DNA from 2 places in the Noviherbaspirillum sp. ST9 genome. Region 1 is predicted to be linked to the other one. Evidence: predicted binding sites of a transcription regulator. Region 1 holds the regulator's gene; the other holds the start of a gene.
The links. The regulator HrcA, encoded in region 1, represses chaperone genes, less so after heat shock. The targets are predictions, from matches to a motif close to TTAGCACTCNNNNNNNNNGAGTGCTAA.

Region 1 (7,579 bases):
TGACCAACACGCCTAATGATCTGAAAGCCAGCGGCCTGAAGGCGACGCTGCCGCGGCTGAAGATTCTCGAGATTTTCCAGACGAGCACGGTCCGCCATCTGAGTGCGGAGGACGTGTACAAGATTCTCCTGACCGAAAACATGGATGTCGGATTGGCAACGGTTTACCGCGTGCTGACGCAGTTCGAGCAGGCGGGCCTGCTGCACCGGAACCATTTCGAAACCGGCAAGGCGGTGTTCGAGCTGAACGCGGGGTCGCATCATGACCATCTCGTCTGCCTCGACTGCGGCAGGGTGGAGGAGTTTTTCGACGATGAGATCGAAAAACGGCAGCAGAAGATTGCGAAAGAGCGCGGGTTCGATATCTCCGAGCACGCGCTGGCACTTTACGGCCACTGCACCAAATCCGATTGCCCCCATCGGCCCCGTTGATCTGCCGAGCCGGCGATTGCCGGCAGCGTTCCTGAACTCATTGCTTTTCCCGCCTGCATAATCCGTTGTCATGCCCCGCCAAGGGGCCAACCACCGACTGCTGCAGGCCAGGTTTTCCCCTGATGACTGCCAATTCTGAAACCAGAGTCTATCCCCGCAAAGTCTTGCGCGCGCAGGCCCGCGTCGCGCTTCCCGGCATGCCGGCCCTGCGTGCCAAAACTATTGACATCTCCCTCGGCGGTCTATGTCTCATGGTTCCCGAGCAACTCCCGTCGGGAAAGGTATGCAATGTCGGATTCGAGGCGCCCTTGAATGGAAAGACGGTCCGTGTTTTTGCCATGGCCAAGGTGGTCTACAGCATCCTGGCCGGAACCGATGGATTTCGTACCGGCCTGCAATTCACGGAAATCGATGCGGCCAACAACAAGCTGCTGGCCGAAGTGATGATTTAAATCGTTACTCAGTGATGGCTGAGCGCGTTGGACAGAAGCTTGGCCGTGATGTCGACGATCGGTATGACGCGCTCGTAAGCCATGCGCGTCGGGCCGATGACCCCGAGTGTTCCCACGATCTTGCCGTTGACTTCATAGGGCGCGGTGACAATGCTCATTTCTTCCATCGGCACGAGCTGGGATTCGCCACCGATGAAAATCTGCACACCCGTCGCCTTGCTCGATACGTCGAGCAGTTGCATCAGGCTGGTCTTCTGCTCGAACAGGTCGAACAGCTTGCGCAGTGAATTCATGTTCGACGCGAGGTCGGTGACGCTGAGGAGATTGCGTTCGCCGGAAATGACAACATCTTCCTCGTTTTCTGCCATCGCATCGCTGCCCGCTTCCACCGCTGCCTGCATCAGGCGCGTCATGTCGTCGCGCAGCTGGCGCAATTCGTTCTGCAGGCGGGTCCGCACCTCGTCGAAGCCCAGGCCGGCGAAGTGCTGGTTGATGTAGTTCGCCGCCTGCACCAGCTGCGCCGGCGAGTAGTCGACATCGGTCAGCAGCAGGCGATTCTGCACATCTCCACCGGGCGTGACGATCACCAGGAGGATGCGCTTCTCGGAAAGCCGCATGAACTCGATCTGCTGGAAGACCGACTCATGGCGCGGCGTCATGACCACGCCGGCAAACTGCGACAGGGAGGACAGCATCTGGGCCGCATTGGAAATGATCTTTTGCGGCGAAGCTGTCTGCAGGCGCGGTTGCAGTTTCGATTCCACGGTCGTTTCGTCGATCGGCTGCACGGTCAGCAGGGTGTCGACGAACATCCGGTAGCCGCGCGGCGTCGGTATCCGTCCCGCCGAGGTGTGCGGGCTGCACACATAGCCGAGCTCTTCCAGGTCGGCCATGATGTTGCGAATGGTCGCCGGGGACAGTTCAAGTCCGGAAATCCTGGAAAGGGCGCGCGAGCCAACGGGCTGGCCGTCGGCGATATAACGTTCGACCAAGGCCTTGAGCAATGTTTGTGCGCGGGAATCGAGTTGCATACGATTATTCTACCGAGCCATGACAGCGGGTGCCAGAACATGTTGCCTGCAGGCGTCACCCGATATCGATTGTTATCAAGGGGTTACTGCTCATCCAGCCAGCTTTCCAGTTCGTACAGGTTGCCAAATACGGCATCCGGGCGAACTTGTTCTGGCAACACGCGGTCCGGCCCGAGCTCCTGGCGATTGATCCATGCAGCACGCAGGCCCGCTTTCTGCGCTCCTTCCACATCCAGGAACGGGTCGTCGCCGACATACAGGGTCTCCCCAGGCGAAACATCGAGCGCCGTGCATGCAGCGTGGAAAATCGCCGCATCCGGTTTCGCGAAGCCGATGTGATGCGCGGCAAGCGAAGCCTGGAAATAATGCGCCATGCCGACCACGTGCAAGTCGGCCACGCCATTCGACACAGAGCCTAGAACGACCCGTTCGCGGAGTCTTTCCAGTGCCGGGCGAACATCCTCGAACGGCGTCACTTCGTTTCGCGCTGTCGAAAACACATCCATTGCGTCGTCCACCAGCCTCACGTCCAGTCCGGCATCGGTAAATGCCTCCAGCAGCACGGCACGGCGCAAGAGGCGCAGGTCCAGCTGGTAGACCGGATCGGTTGCCATCAATTGCTGGCGTCGCTCGCGCATGCTTTCTATCGTGACGCGCTGGGCGACCGGCGGCGCGTTCAGCTTCAACCACTCGTAGAGCAGCTTTTCCGCGCGCTTGATGACCGGCACAATCGGCCACAGCGTGTCGTCCAGGTCGAACAGTACGGCTCTTATACTTGACATATGGGATCGGGTTCTTGCGTTTCAATGCCTGTAACAGACCCTCAAATTATGGTCTAATCTGCTGCATGTTGCCTTTCAAGCCATTTGACCGCTCGGTCGCCTTCCAGACTGTTGCCATCGTCGGCAAATACATGGCCGCCGGTATCGAGCAGTCATTGTCTGACATTGCCGGATTCCTCGCACAATCCGGGCACAAGGTCGTGCTCGAAGCAGAAACCGCCCAGAGCGTGTCGCTTCCCGGGGTGCCGGCCATGACGCCCGCCGAGATCGGCGCCAACGCCGACGTCGCCATTGTCGTTGGCGGTGACGGTACGATGCTAGGCATCGCGCGTCAGCTCGCGCCATACAACGTTCCCCTGATTGGCATCAACCAGGGGCGTCTCGGTTTCATGACCGACATTTCGCAGGAAGGCATGATCCAGGTGCTGGCCGACATGCTTTCCGGAAAACTCGAGTCCGAACAGCGCACCCTGCTGGAAGGATCGGTGGTGCGCGACGGCGAGCCAATCTTCCACGCGCTGGCCTTCAACGACGTCGTGGTGGCGCGCGGGTCGACCACTGGCATGGCTGAACTGAAGGTCGAGGTCGACGGACACTTCATGTACAACCAGCGCTCCGACGGTCTGATCATTTCCACGCCGACCGGATCGACCGCTTATGCCCTGTCGGCAGGCGGCCCGCTGCTGCATCCAAGTCTGTCCGGCATGGTGCTCGTGCCGATCGCGCCGCACGCGCTCTCCAACCGGCCCATCGTCGTTCCCGATTCCTGCACCGTGGTCGTCGAAATCATGGGCGGACGCGACATCAGCGTCAATTTTGACATGCAGTCGCTGGCCAGCCTGCAGCATCACGACCGCATTTTCATCCGCCGTTCTGCACACACCATTACCTTCCTGCATCCGCAAGGCTGGAGCTACTACGATACCCTGCGGGAAAAGCTGCACTGGCATGAGTATCCCTCCGTGGCGGGGAAGTTAAAATAGCAGGCTGTTTTTGCCCGAAAAGCCATTTCCGACATGCTTCGCACACTTTCCATCCGCGATTTCGTGATCGTTGATTCGATCGAACTCGAGTTTGCCCCAGGCTTCACCGTCTTCACCGGCGAAACCGGCGCCGGCAAGTCCATCCTGATCGATGCGCTTGCACTGGCGCTTGGCGGCCGGGGCGATGCCAGTGTCGTGCGCGAAGGCGCGGCGAAAGCCGATATCACTGCCGAGTTCAGCACGCATGATGAAGTGGAGTCATGGCTGGCGGAGCAGGAGATCAGCAATGACGAAGGCAGCGTGCTCCTGCGGCGCGTGATCGACAATGCGGGCCGCTCGAAGGCGTTCATCAATGGGATCACCGCAACGGCCGCGCAGTTGCGCGAGCTGGGCGAAATGCTGGTCGACATCCATGGCCAGCATGCGCACCAGTCGCTGTTGAAGGTGGACGCACAGCGCGTGCTGCTCGACACCCAGGCCGGCTTGCTTGACGAGGCCAAAGCGGTGTCTGTCGCCCACAAGGCCTGGCGCGCGCTGGCACGGCAACGCGAAGAATTCGAGACCAACGCCAAGAATGTCCTGCTCGAACGCGAGCGCCTCGAATGGCAGGTCGGCGAGCTGGAAAAACTCGCGGTCAAGCCGGGCGAGTGGGCCGAGATCAGCAACGAGCACAGCCGGCTCGCGCACGCCGCCAGCCTGCTCGAAGGCGCCCAGGAAGCCTTGACCGTCATTTCCGAATCCGACACCAATCCCATCCTGTCCCAATTGTCCGCACTGACGCTGAAGCTGGGCAAGCTGTCCGATGTCGATGCCGCACTGAAGCCGGTCGTCGATGCGCTGGAACCCGCCCGCATCCAGTTGCAGGAGGCGGTCTATGCACTTAATGATTACCTCGGCCGCGTCGAGCTCGATCCGGCACGCCTGCAGGAAGTGGAGGCGCGCCTCGACGCGATCCATTCCACCGCACGCAAGTTCCGCGTCACGCCCGAGGACCTGCCACAGGAATACGAGACTCTGTCCGTACAGTTGAAGCAGCTGGCCGATGCCAGCGATGTCGAGGCCCTGCGCGCCCAGGAGGAAAGGCTCAAGAGCGAGTACATGTCTACCGCCGGAAAGCTGTCGAAGGCGCGCGCAAAAGCGGCCAAGGCATTGAGCGAAGCCGTCACGGACGCTATGCAGGACCTGAGCATGTCGGGCGGGCGTTTTGTCATCGCATTGAACGAGTGCGAACCCGCCGCCTACGGCTTGGAGCAGGTGGAATTCCTGGTCGCCGCCCATGCCGGAACCTCGCCGCGCCCACTGGCGAAAGTGGCATCCGGCGGTGAACTGGCGCGCATTTCGCTGGCGATTTCGGTCATTACTTCGACCGCAACCGTGACGCCGACGCTGATTTTCGACGAAGTCGACAGCGGCATCGGCGGTGGCGTGGCGGAAGTCGTGGGCCGCCTGCTCAAGCGGCTTGGCCAGGACCGCCAGGTGCTGTGCGTGACCCACCTGCCACAGGTCGCCAGCCAGGCCAACCAGCATTTCCAGGTCAGCAAGCGCAGCCTCGAAGGGCGTACCTTGTCCAACATCGACGCACTCGATTCGAAAGCGCGCATCGAGGAAATCGCCCGCATGCTCGGCGGCCTCGAAATCACCGCAACAACGCGCAAGCACGCGCGCGAACTGCTCGCCTCCTAACACAGAACAACAGGAAACCCGCACACGATGCGCCCCAATCCGGAACCGCCGTATTCGCACGGCACGCTGTCAAAGACCGGCCTTGTCCTGGTCAACCTTGGTACGCCCGACGAGCCGACCACGCCCGCCGTTCGGCGCTACCTCAAGCAATTCCTGTGGGACCCGCGCATGGTGGAAATCCCGCGAGCGCTCTGGTGGCTCATTCTCCACGGCGTGATCCTGCCATTCCGTTCGTCGAAATCGGCGGCCAAGTATGCGTCCATCTGGACGCAGGAAGGTTCGCCCCTGCTGGTGCATACGAAGAAGCAGGCGGCGCTGCTCCGCGGCTATCTCGGTGAACGCGGACATGATGTGCAGGTCGCCTATGCCATGCGCTACGGCAGTCCCTCCGTGGCCCAGGTCGTCGACAAGCTCAAGGCCGATGGCTGCGACCGCATCCTGATCCTGCCAGCTTATCCCCAATATTCGGCGACGACGACGGCGTCCATCTTCGATGCCGTGTTCAGTCATTACGCGAAGGTACGCAACGTGCCCGAGCTGCGCTTCGTCAAGCACTATCACGACAACGAGGGCTACATCGACGCGCTGAAGAACTCCGTACTGGCGCATTGGGAAGTGCACGGCAGGCCCGACAAGCTGGTCATGAGTTTCCACGGCGTGCCCAAGCGAACGCTGCTCTTGGGCGATCCCTACCACTGCGAATGCCACAAGACGGCGCGCCTGCTGGCGAATGCACTGCGGCTGACGCCCGAGCAGTACATCGTCACCTTCCAGTCTCGCTTCGGCAAGGCGGAGTGGTTGCAGCCCTACACGGCGCCGACCGTCCAGAAGATGGGCAAGGAAGGCGTGCGCCGCATCGACGTGCTATGTCCCGGCTTTTCCAGCGATTGCCTGGAAACCCTGGAAGAAATTGCAATGGAGGTCAAGCAGGACTTTCTTACCGCTGGCGGTAAAGAATTCCATTACATCCCCTGCCTCAATGAAGACCCCGCATGGATTACCGCCCTGGCCGAGATTGCCGAGCAGCACATGGTCGGCTGGCCCACGATGCAGACGCCGCAAATGCGTGAGGATGCGCGCAAGGAAGCTGAAGTGGCGCGTCAACGGGCCGTACAAATGGGGGCAAAAAACTAGGCAGCTCCGGTCTTTCCGGAGGGGCTTAGAACAACAAGTCAGCTTGGCAAATCCAGGCCGCGCCGAGCAGGGTGTAGGCGACGACCGATGCCGAAATTAGTGGCAGTTTCATGGTCTTTACTCCTTTGCAACCGGCACCATCCAGTTGCAACTTGGTTAAGCTCATCCTAGTACGCCTGTCCCTAAATTGAAGCCCTGTGCGCAGTAAAGTGTGTAACAAGTCTTTACGCTCTGCGCCCGGCAAATTTTTCTCAAATAAAGCATCTCATTCCCCTTGAAAAAGTAAGGGATACCCCCATTTAGTGTTGCAATCGAAACTAAGTCATTGATTTTCTGGAGACTTTTTGTGATGCAAGATCAAGAAAAGATGCAGGACCAGGTAGAACAGGCAATGCCGCCGCAAGACGGCGCGACTGCTGAACAGCCCGCACAGGCACAAACCGGCGCGGGCCTGGAAGAGCGGCTGGCAGCAGCGGAGGCACGTGCGACAGAGATGCAAGACGCATTCCTGCGCGCCAAGGCCGACACGGAAAATATCCGCCGCCGTGCACAGGAAGACGTCGCCAAGGCGCACAAGTTCGCGATCGAAGGTTTTGCCGAAGCGCTGGTCCCGGTGAAGGACAGCCTGGAAATGGCCCTCAAGCTGGATACCCCGTCCGTGGAGTCGCTGAAGGAAGGCGTCGAAATGACGCTCAAGCAACTGAGCGCCGCCTTCGAGCGCAACCGCCTGCAGGAAATCAATCCGGTGCCGGGCGAGAAGCTCGACCCGATGAAACACCAGGCCATTTCCATGGTGCCCGCTGATCAGGAGGCGAACACTATCGTCACCGTCTTGCAGAAGGGCTACATGATCGCCGACCGCCTGCTGCGGCCCGCGCTGGTCACGGTGGCGCAATAAAAAATTCGGAGAAGTGCGACAAAGGCGCTTGAAACCGGCACTTTGTTCCACATATACAACACATTAGAAAACTCTCGTTTTAAAGGAATACATCATGGGCAAGATCATTGGCATTGACTTGGGGACGACCAACTCCTGCGTCGCCATCATGGAAGGCGGTCAGCCGAAGGTTATCGAAAACTCCG
Region 2 (7,579 bases), 100 kb from region 1:
CCTCGTCAACCGTGTCGTGTCCAGTGAAGCATTGGATGCGGAAATCGGCAAACTCACCGCCAGCATCCTTGCCAAACCTGCCGTCGCCGTTGCGATGGGCAAGCAGCTTTTCTACAAGCAGATTGAAATGGGCATCGGTGCGGCTTATCAGCTTGCGGGCCAGACCATGGCCTGCAACATGATGGATGACGCGGCGCTGGAAGGCGTGCAGGCCTTCATCGACAAGCGCAAGCCGGCCTGGTCGAAATAAGGCGGCCAACGCAAAACAAAAAGCCCGCAAGGCGAACCTTGCGGGCTTTTTATTTTGACGGACAGTGCGGAAGGCATTGCTGCCTTCCACCGGTCGGCAATTACATCATGTCCATGCCACCCATGCCGCCCATACCGCCCATGCCTGCCGGGCCAGCGGCCGGCTTGTCTTCGGCCAGTTCGGAAACCGTGCAGTCAGTGGTCAGCATAAGGCCGGCGATCGACGCTGCGTTCTGCAGTGCCGAACGGGTCACCTTGGCCGGATCCAGAACGCCCATTTCGACCATGTCGCCATAGGTGCCGTTGGCAGCGTTGTAACCGAAGTTACCCTTGCCTTCGATGACCTTGTTCACGACGACGGATGCTTCTTCGCCGGCGTTGGTGACGATCATGCGCAGCGGCTCTTCCATGGCGCGCAGGACGATCTTGATACCGGCTTCCTGATCGGCGTTGTCACCCTTCAGGGCAGCGACGTTGGCGCGAGCGCGCAGCAGGGCCACGCCACCGCCAGGAACGATGCCTTCTTCAACGGCGGCACGGGTTGCGTGCAGCGCGTCTTCGACACGTGCCTTCTTTTCCTTCATTTCGACTTCGGTCGCAGCACCAACCTTGATCACTGCAACGCCGCCTGCCAGCTTGGCAACGCGCTCTTGCAGCTTTTCACGGTCGTAGTCGGAAGTTGCTTCTTCGATCTGGACACGGATCTGCTTGACGCGTGCTTCGATCGCAACTGCCTGGCCTGCGCCGTCGATCAGGGTGGTGTTTTCCTTGCCGATTTCGACGCGCTTTGCTTGGCCGAGGTCGTTCAGGGTTGCCTTTTCCAGGGTCAGGCCGACTTCTTCAGCGATGACCTGGCCACCGGTCAGGATGGCGATGTCTTCCAGCATGGCCTTGCGGCGGTCGCCGAAGCCCGGAGCCTTGACGGCGCAGGTCTTCAGGATGCCACGGATGTTGTTGACGACCAGGGTTGCCAGCGCTTCGCCTTCGATGTCTTCAGCGATGATCAGCAGCGGACGGCCAGCCTTGGCGACTTGTTCCAGCACCGGCAGCAGGTCACGGATGTTGGAGATCTTCTTGTCGAACAGCAGGACGAACGGGTTGTCCAGGACGGCGACTTGCTTTTCCGGGTTGTTGATGAAGTACGGGGACAGGTAGCCGCGGTCGAACTGCATGCCTTCGACGATGTCGAGTTCGTCGTTCAGGGACTTGCCGTCTTCAACGGTGATCACGCCTTCCTTGCCGACCTTTTCCATGGCTTCAGCGATACGGTCGCCGATGGATGCGTCGGAGTTTGCGGAGATCGAGCCGACCTGGGCGATTTCCTTGGAGGTGGTGCAGGGCTTGGCGATCTTCTTCAGTTCGTCGACGGTTGCAGCGACAGCCTTGTCGATGCCGCGCTTCAGGTCCATCGGGTTCATGCCGGCGGCAACGTACTTCATGCCTTCGCGGACGATGGCTTGTGCCAGAACGGTCGCGGTGGTGGTGCCGTCACCGGCGTTGTCGGAGGTCTTGGATGCGACTTCCTTCACCATCTGCGCGCCCATGTTCATGAGCTTGTCTTTCAGTTCGATTTCCTTGGCAACGGAAACGCCGTCCTTGGTGACGGTCGGGGCGCCGAAGGAGCGCTCCAGAACTACGTTGCGGCCTTTCGGGCCCAGGGTGACCTTGACGGCGTTGGCGAGAATGTTGACGCCTTCAACCATCTTGTGACGGGCGGCATCGCCGAAAACTACGTCTTTAGCTGCCATGTTTGTTACTCCTTAATTATTGAATAGGGATTCGTATTACTTCTGGACGATTGCCATGATGTCTTCTTCGCGCATGACGAGCACTTCCTCGCCTTCGACCTTGACGGTCTGGCCGGAGTACTTGCCGAACAGCACGACGTCGCCAACTTTGACGTCCAGCGCGCGGACTTTGCCATCTTCCAGGATCTTGCCGTTGCCGACGGCCAGGACTTTGCCCTGGTCCGGCTTTTCAGCGGCCGCATCCGGGAGAACGATGCCGGACGCAGTCTTGGTTTCCTGGTCGAGGCGCTTGACGATGACGCGATCGTGCAGAGGACGAAGGTTCATACAAACTCCTTAATAATCAATAGTTTATAGTTGTTTGCGGCAGGTGCCGCAGAGGGAAAATCGTGTAGCCAGGAGGAAGTTGTTAGCACTCTCCCCTAACGAGTGCTAAGTATATGGGCGGGGTTTTGCTTTTTCAAGAGTAGAAGATGCAGGAAGGGCATTTGCATATAACTACGGCCAGTAGCATGGTTGTACTTTTGCAAACCCTGAAAAAGGAAAAAGCCCCGCAGTGCGGGGCTTTCGTAGGGCGCTGTCTGATCAGGCAAGTGCGACGTTGACTTCGATGTTGCCGCGGGTGGCGTTGGAGTACGGGCAGACTTCATGCGCCTTGTTCACCAGCGCCTGCGCGGTTTCGCGCTCCAGGCCGGGGAGGGATACGCGCAGGTCAGCGGCCAGGCCGAAGCCGCCCTGACCGTTCGGGCCGATGCCGACCTCGGCGGCCACCGCCGCGTCGGCGGGCAGCGCGACCTTGGCGTGCATGGACACGAACTTCAGTGCGGACAGGAAGCAGGCGGAATAGCCGGCCGCAAAAAGTTGTTCGGGGTTGGTGCCTTCGCCGCCGGCACCGCCAAGTTCGCGCGGCGTGCTCAGCTTGGCGTCGAGCTTGTTGTCGCTGCTGACAGCGCGGCCATCACGGCCGCCGGTTGCGGTTGCTTGTGCTTTGTACAGGATCTGCATAGGGATCTCCTTTGAATGGGTGGTCGCTGGAACGAGTGATGACGCAGTTAAATATAGCACTCAATTAAATTGCGTGCAATTTAATAGCTGGTTTTGGAGGGCTTCCTCGAAACCGCTGTTTTGTTACCCGCCGGTGGCTTTTGCGAGGTCGTCGCGAATGGTGGAGAGTTGGCTGCGCAAGTTCTGAAGCACTTCATGCGACTGCCCGCTGGCGCATAGGACGTCGTGAGGAATGCACTGTGCCTTTTTCTTCAGTGCGCGTCCTTCCCTGGTCAGCGTGATCCGCACCTGCCGCTCGTCCGCGTCGTCGCGGGTCCGCTGAATCAGCGAGGAGGCCTCCAGGCGCTTCAGCAGGGGAGTAAGCGTGCCCGAATCGAGGAACAGCTTTTCGCCAATGGTCTTGACCAGCACGTCGTCCTGCTGCCACAGCACGAGCATCACCAGGTATTGCGGGTAGGTAAGGCCGAGCTTCTCGAGAAAAGGCTTGTAGGTCTTGGTCATTGCCAGCGAGGCGGAATACAGCGCAAAGCAGAACTGGTTTTCCAGCGCGAGCGGATCGAAGGGCTGTGCGGGGACGGAGGCGGATTTCGGCATGACTGCGACGTTGGCGTGGGATAATCGAATTCGATTGTGCGTGACCTGATATTGCCATCGTATGCGAATTCGGAAGAGAGTCCAAGCTGCCTTCGTTTTGTTTGTCGCCGCCGTTGCCACGCAGGCGCAGGAATTGCCGCCGGCTGTCGTGGACGCCTTGCAGCGTGCGCAGATTCCCGTCACTTCGGTCGGCGTGCACGTACAGGAGCTGGCGACGGGGACGGTCACGCTGGCAATGAACGACACACTCGCCTTCAATCCGGCGTCAACCATGAAGCTGGTCACCAGCAATGCGGCGCTGGATATCCTTGGACCGACCTTCAGCTGGAAAACACAGGCGTTCGTCGATGGCGTGCAGAACGGCGACGTCCTCCAGGGCGACCTGATCATCAAGGGCAGCGGCGATCCGAAGCTGGTGCTCGAAAATTTCTGGATGTTCCTGCGCAGGATACGGTCGCGCGGCATACGCGAGATTCGCGGCAATGTAGTCCTCGACCGTACCATCTTCGAGGACATGCCGTACGATGCCGCGCAATTCGACGGCGACCCGCTCAAGCCGTACAACGTCGGTCCCGATGCCTTGCTGCTGAACTACAAGTCGCTCAGCTTTCGCTTTGTTCCCGATCCGGCAAGGGGTGTTGTGCAGGTGACCGTCGACCCGCCGTTGGCCGCCTATCCCCTGTACGCGCCCCAGCTTTCCAATGGCGACTGCGGCGACTGGCGCCTGAAGCTGAATGCAGCGATCGACAGCAACAGTGCGCGCTTCAACGGTGCCTATCCGGCGAGCTGCGGTGAACGCACGTGGCATGTGCATCCCTACCTGATGACGCACACGAAGTATTTCGATCTTGCTTTCCGGCGTTTCTGGGCGGACCTGGGCGGCACGCTGAAAGGCGAAACGCGAAGCGGTGTATTGCCTCCCAACACACGCCTCGTTGCCGAATGGGACTCGGTATCCCTGTCCGAAGTGATCCGCGACATCAACAAATTCAGCAACAACGTGATGGCGCGCCAGGTGTTGCTGACGCTGGCGGCCCAGACAACAAAAATGCAGGCCAATACCGAGCGTGGCGCGACCGTGGTGCATGCCTGGCTCGCCGCGAAGGGCATTGCCGCTCCCGAGCTCAGTATCGAGAATGGTTCCGGCCTGTCCCGCACCGAGCGCATTGCGCCGGCAACCCTCGGCAAGATGCTGGCAACGACATTCCGTTCGCCCGTCATGCCGGAATTCATCGCCTCGCTGCCGCTGGTCGGCTACGACGGAACCATGCGCAACCGCCTGACGACACAAACGGTGGCCGGCAAGGCACATATCAAGACGGGTTTGCTGAACGAAGTGCGCGCGATCGCGGGCTATGTGCTGGCTGCGTCCGGCCGGCGCTACGCGGTCGTTTGCATGATCAACCACCCCAACGCCTTGCGCGGCAATGAAGCGCAGGATGCACTCCTGCAGTGGATCTACGAACGCGGCTGACGCAAGTTCAGAGCATGACCGGCCGGTTGGCCAATTGGTTGTGGGTGGATCCGTCGTCGGGGTAGTGTTCCTGCAGCAGCGCGTTCAGCTGCGCCAGTGCCGCGAGCACGCTGTCGTGATAATCGCCGCGCGAAAATCCTTGCGTCATCGTCCGGCAGATGGCTTGCCAGTCCTGCGCGGCGACAGTGCGACCGATGCCACGGTCGGCCACGATCTCCACCTGGTGATCGGCCAGGTTGATGTAGACCAGTACGCCGCAGTTTTCTTCCGTGTCCCATACGCCGTAGTGGGCGAATAATTCTCGCGCGCGTTCCCGGGGCGATTGGCCGCCCAGTACGGCCAGCGCAGCCAGTGCCGGTTCAACGATCAACCGGATTTCCGCGCGATGCCGCTTTTCGCCATCGGCAATGGCTTCCTCGATTGCCTTGAGGGTTTTTTCCGGAAAGGCGCGACGCCCGAATCCGGTCGTCGTCGTGAGGTGCTTGAAGAAGCGAGACAAGGTACCCATTACCAGTTCCCCGATGCGCCGCCGCCGTCGCCACTGCCGCCGCCACCCGAAAATCCACCGCCGCCGGAGCCTCCGAAGCCCCCACCGCCAAAGCCTCCTAATCCACCGCCACCAAGGATCACGCCGGGAACCGAACGTCCCCAGCCATGCTGGTGGCGCGCATAGCGACGGGACTGCGCGCGGGACATCATCAGGAACAGGATCATGAAGAAAAAGAACAGGGCGAGCGAATAATCGAATCCTTCCTCTTCCACCTCGCCCGCAGCCGGAATGCCTTCCGGCGCCGGTAGTTTCTCCTTGTCCAGCAGGCTGGTAATGGCGGAGACGCCCGCAGCCAGTCCGCCGTAGTAATCGTTCTGCCGGAAATGCGGTGCAATCACGTCCTGCAGGATGCGCTTGGATTGCGCGTCCGTGAGCGAACCCTGCACGCCCCGACCAGCTTCGATACGCAGGCGGCGCAGGGCGGACGGATTGTCCTTTGCGACGATGAGCAGCACGCCGTCGTCGGTGCCCTTGCGGCCCAGCTTCCAGGTGTCGAAGACACGGATGCTGTACTGCTCGATCGATTCCGGCTCGGTCTTGCTAATCAGGAGGACGGCGATCTGGCTGCCGGTGCGCGTCTCGTATTCCTTCAGCACGTTCTCCAGCGCGTCGCGCTGGTTCTCCGTCAGCATGCCGATCTTGTCGGTCACACGCTTCTGTAGCGGCGGCACCGGTACGAACTCTTGCGCGTGCGCCGACGCCAGCATCAGCGTCAGGAGCAGGGCGAGGAGCGGGCGGAAGATCGACATGGCGACAGCGTGCTTACTTGCCGAAATTGACGGCGGGTGCGTTTGAGATCGCCTTCTCGTTCTCCACCGTGAAGGAAGGTTTGACCTCGTAATTGAACATCATCGCCGTCAGGTTGGTCGGGAAACTGCGCGCCAGCACGTTGTACTCGCGCACGGCCTGGATATAGCGCTGGCGGGCCACGGTGATGCGGTTTTCCGTGCCTTCCAGCTGCGATTGCAGGTCGCGGAAGCTGGTGTCCGCCTTCAGTTGCGGATAATTCTCGGAGACCGCCATCAGACGCGAGAGGGCGCTGGAAAGCTCTCCCTGTACCTCCTGGAACTTCTTGAACGCTTCAGGGTTGTTCAGGACTTCGGGCGTGATCTGGAAACTCGTCGCCGCGGCGCGGGCGCGGGTGACCGACTCCAGCGTTTCCTTTTCGTGCGAGGCGTAGCCCTTGACCGTATTCACCAGGTTGGGAATGAGATCGGCACGGCGCTGGTATTGGTTGACCACTTCGCCCCAGGCCGCTTTCACGTGCTCATCCTTGTCCTGGAAATCGTTGTAGCCGCAGGCGCTCAGCGTCGAGGCGAGGAAAGCGGCGGCCAACCATTTCATCCATGTCTTCATGACGATGTCCTTTTCTTGTTTGTCCGTACGGAAAATCCGGCTTGCCAATTATGTATGGTCTTTCAGCGCGGTTTCAACAACACCGTGCTCATTGCCGCCAGGATCAGTCCCATGGCGGCGTAATCCTGCCAGTGCGGCGTCTCACCCAGCATCCAGGCGCCCGAAAAGACGCCGAGCACCGGGATCATCATCACCGACAGGCTGGACGCGATCGGGGGCAGCGTGCGTGCCAGCTGGAACCAGACGACGTGCGCGAAACCGAAAATGATGATCGCGTTGTAGACAATCGCGGCCGTGGTTCCTGCGGCCGGAAGGTGCCAGGCGGACCGTTCGAGCAGGAAGGATGCAACGCTCATGACGGAGGTTGTGAGGGCGAGCATCCAGAACGTCAGCGATATCGTGGGCATGGGGAGCGCGCTGCGTTTCATCACTACTGTTCCGTACCCCCAGCCCGCCGCCGCGACAAGTGCAAACACCGTGCCGAGCGGATTGCCGGCAAGGGCGGCGAATTCGCTGGACAGCAAGAGCAGCGCGCCGGCCAGTGCGCAGCCGATGCCAATCCAGGCAGAGCGTGAAGGCCGTTCGCCAAAGAAGACAAGACCG

Region 2: groES (co-chaperone GroES) is a predicted target of HrcA. The motif match lies at 2,407-2,433, and genes of this name have one in related genera.

What each region holds. Positions count from the first base shown of each region.
Region 1 is NZ_JBLWFR010000007.1:240,522-248,100, reverse strand. Features, by position in the region: gene fur (ferric iron uptake transcriptional regulator) at 1-431, shown strand, start outside; gene ACNOHI_RS17800 (PilZ domain-containing protein) at 554-883, shown strand; gene hrcA (heat-inducible transcriptional repressor HrcA) at 892-1,914, opposite strand; gene ACNOHI_RS17790 (HAD family hydrolase) at 1,998-2,696, opposite strand; gene ACNOHI_RS17785 (NAD kinase) at 2,762-3,679, shown strand; gene recN (DNA repair protein RecN) at 3,713-5,362, shown strand; gene hemH (ferrochelatase) at 5,390-6,496, shown strand; gene grpE (nucleotide exchange factor GrpE) at 6,846-7,394, shown strand; gene dnaK (molecular chaperone DnaK) at 7,489-7,579, shown strand, end outside.
Region 2 is NZ_JBLWFR010000007.1:139,801-147,379, reverse strand. Features, by position in the region: gene ACNOHI_RS17280 (enoyl-CoA hydratase) at 1-250, shown strand, start outside; gene groL (chaperonin GroEL) at 351-1,997, opposite strand; gene groES (co-chaperone GroES) at 2,034-2,324, opposite strand; gene ACNOHI_RS17265 (organic hydroperoxide resistance protein) at 2,583-3,002, opposite strand; gene ACNOHI_RS17260 (MarR family winged helix-turn-helix transcriptional regulator) at 3,126-3,596, opposite strand; gene dacB (D-alanyl-D-alanine carboxypeptidase/D-alanyl-D-alanine endopeptidase) at 3,694-5,070, shown strand; gene ACNOHI_RS17250 (TPM domain-containing protein) at 5,078-5,578, opposite strand; gene ACNOHI_RS17245 (TPM domain-containing protein) at 5,578-6,369, opposite strand; gene ACNOHI_RS17240 (LemA family protein) at 6,383-6,976, opposite strand; gene ACNOHI_RS17235 (DMT family transporter) at 7,039-7,579, opposite strand, start outside.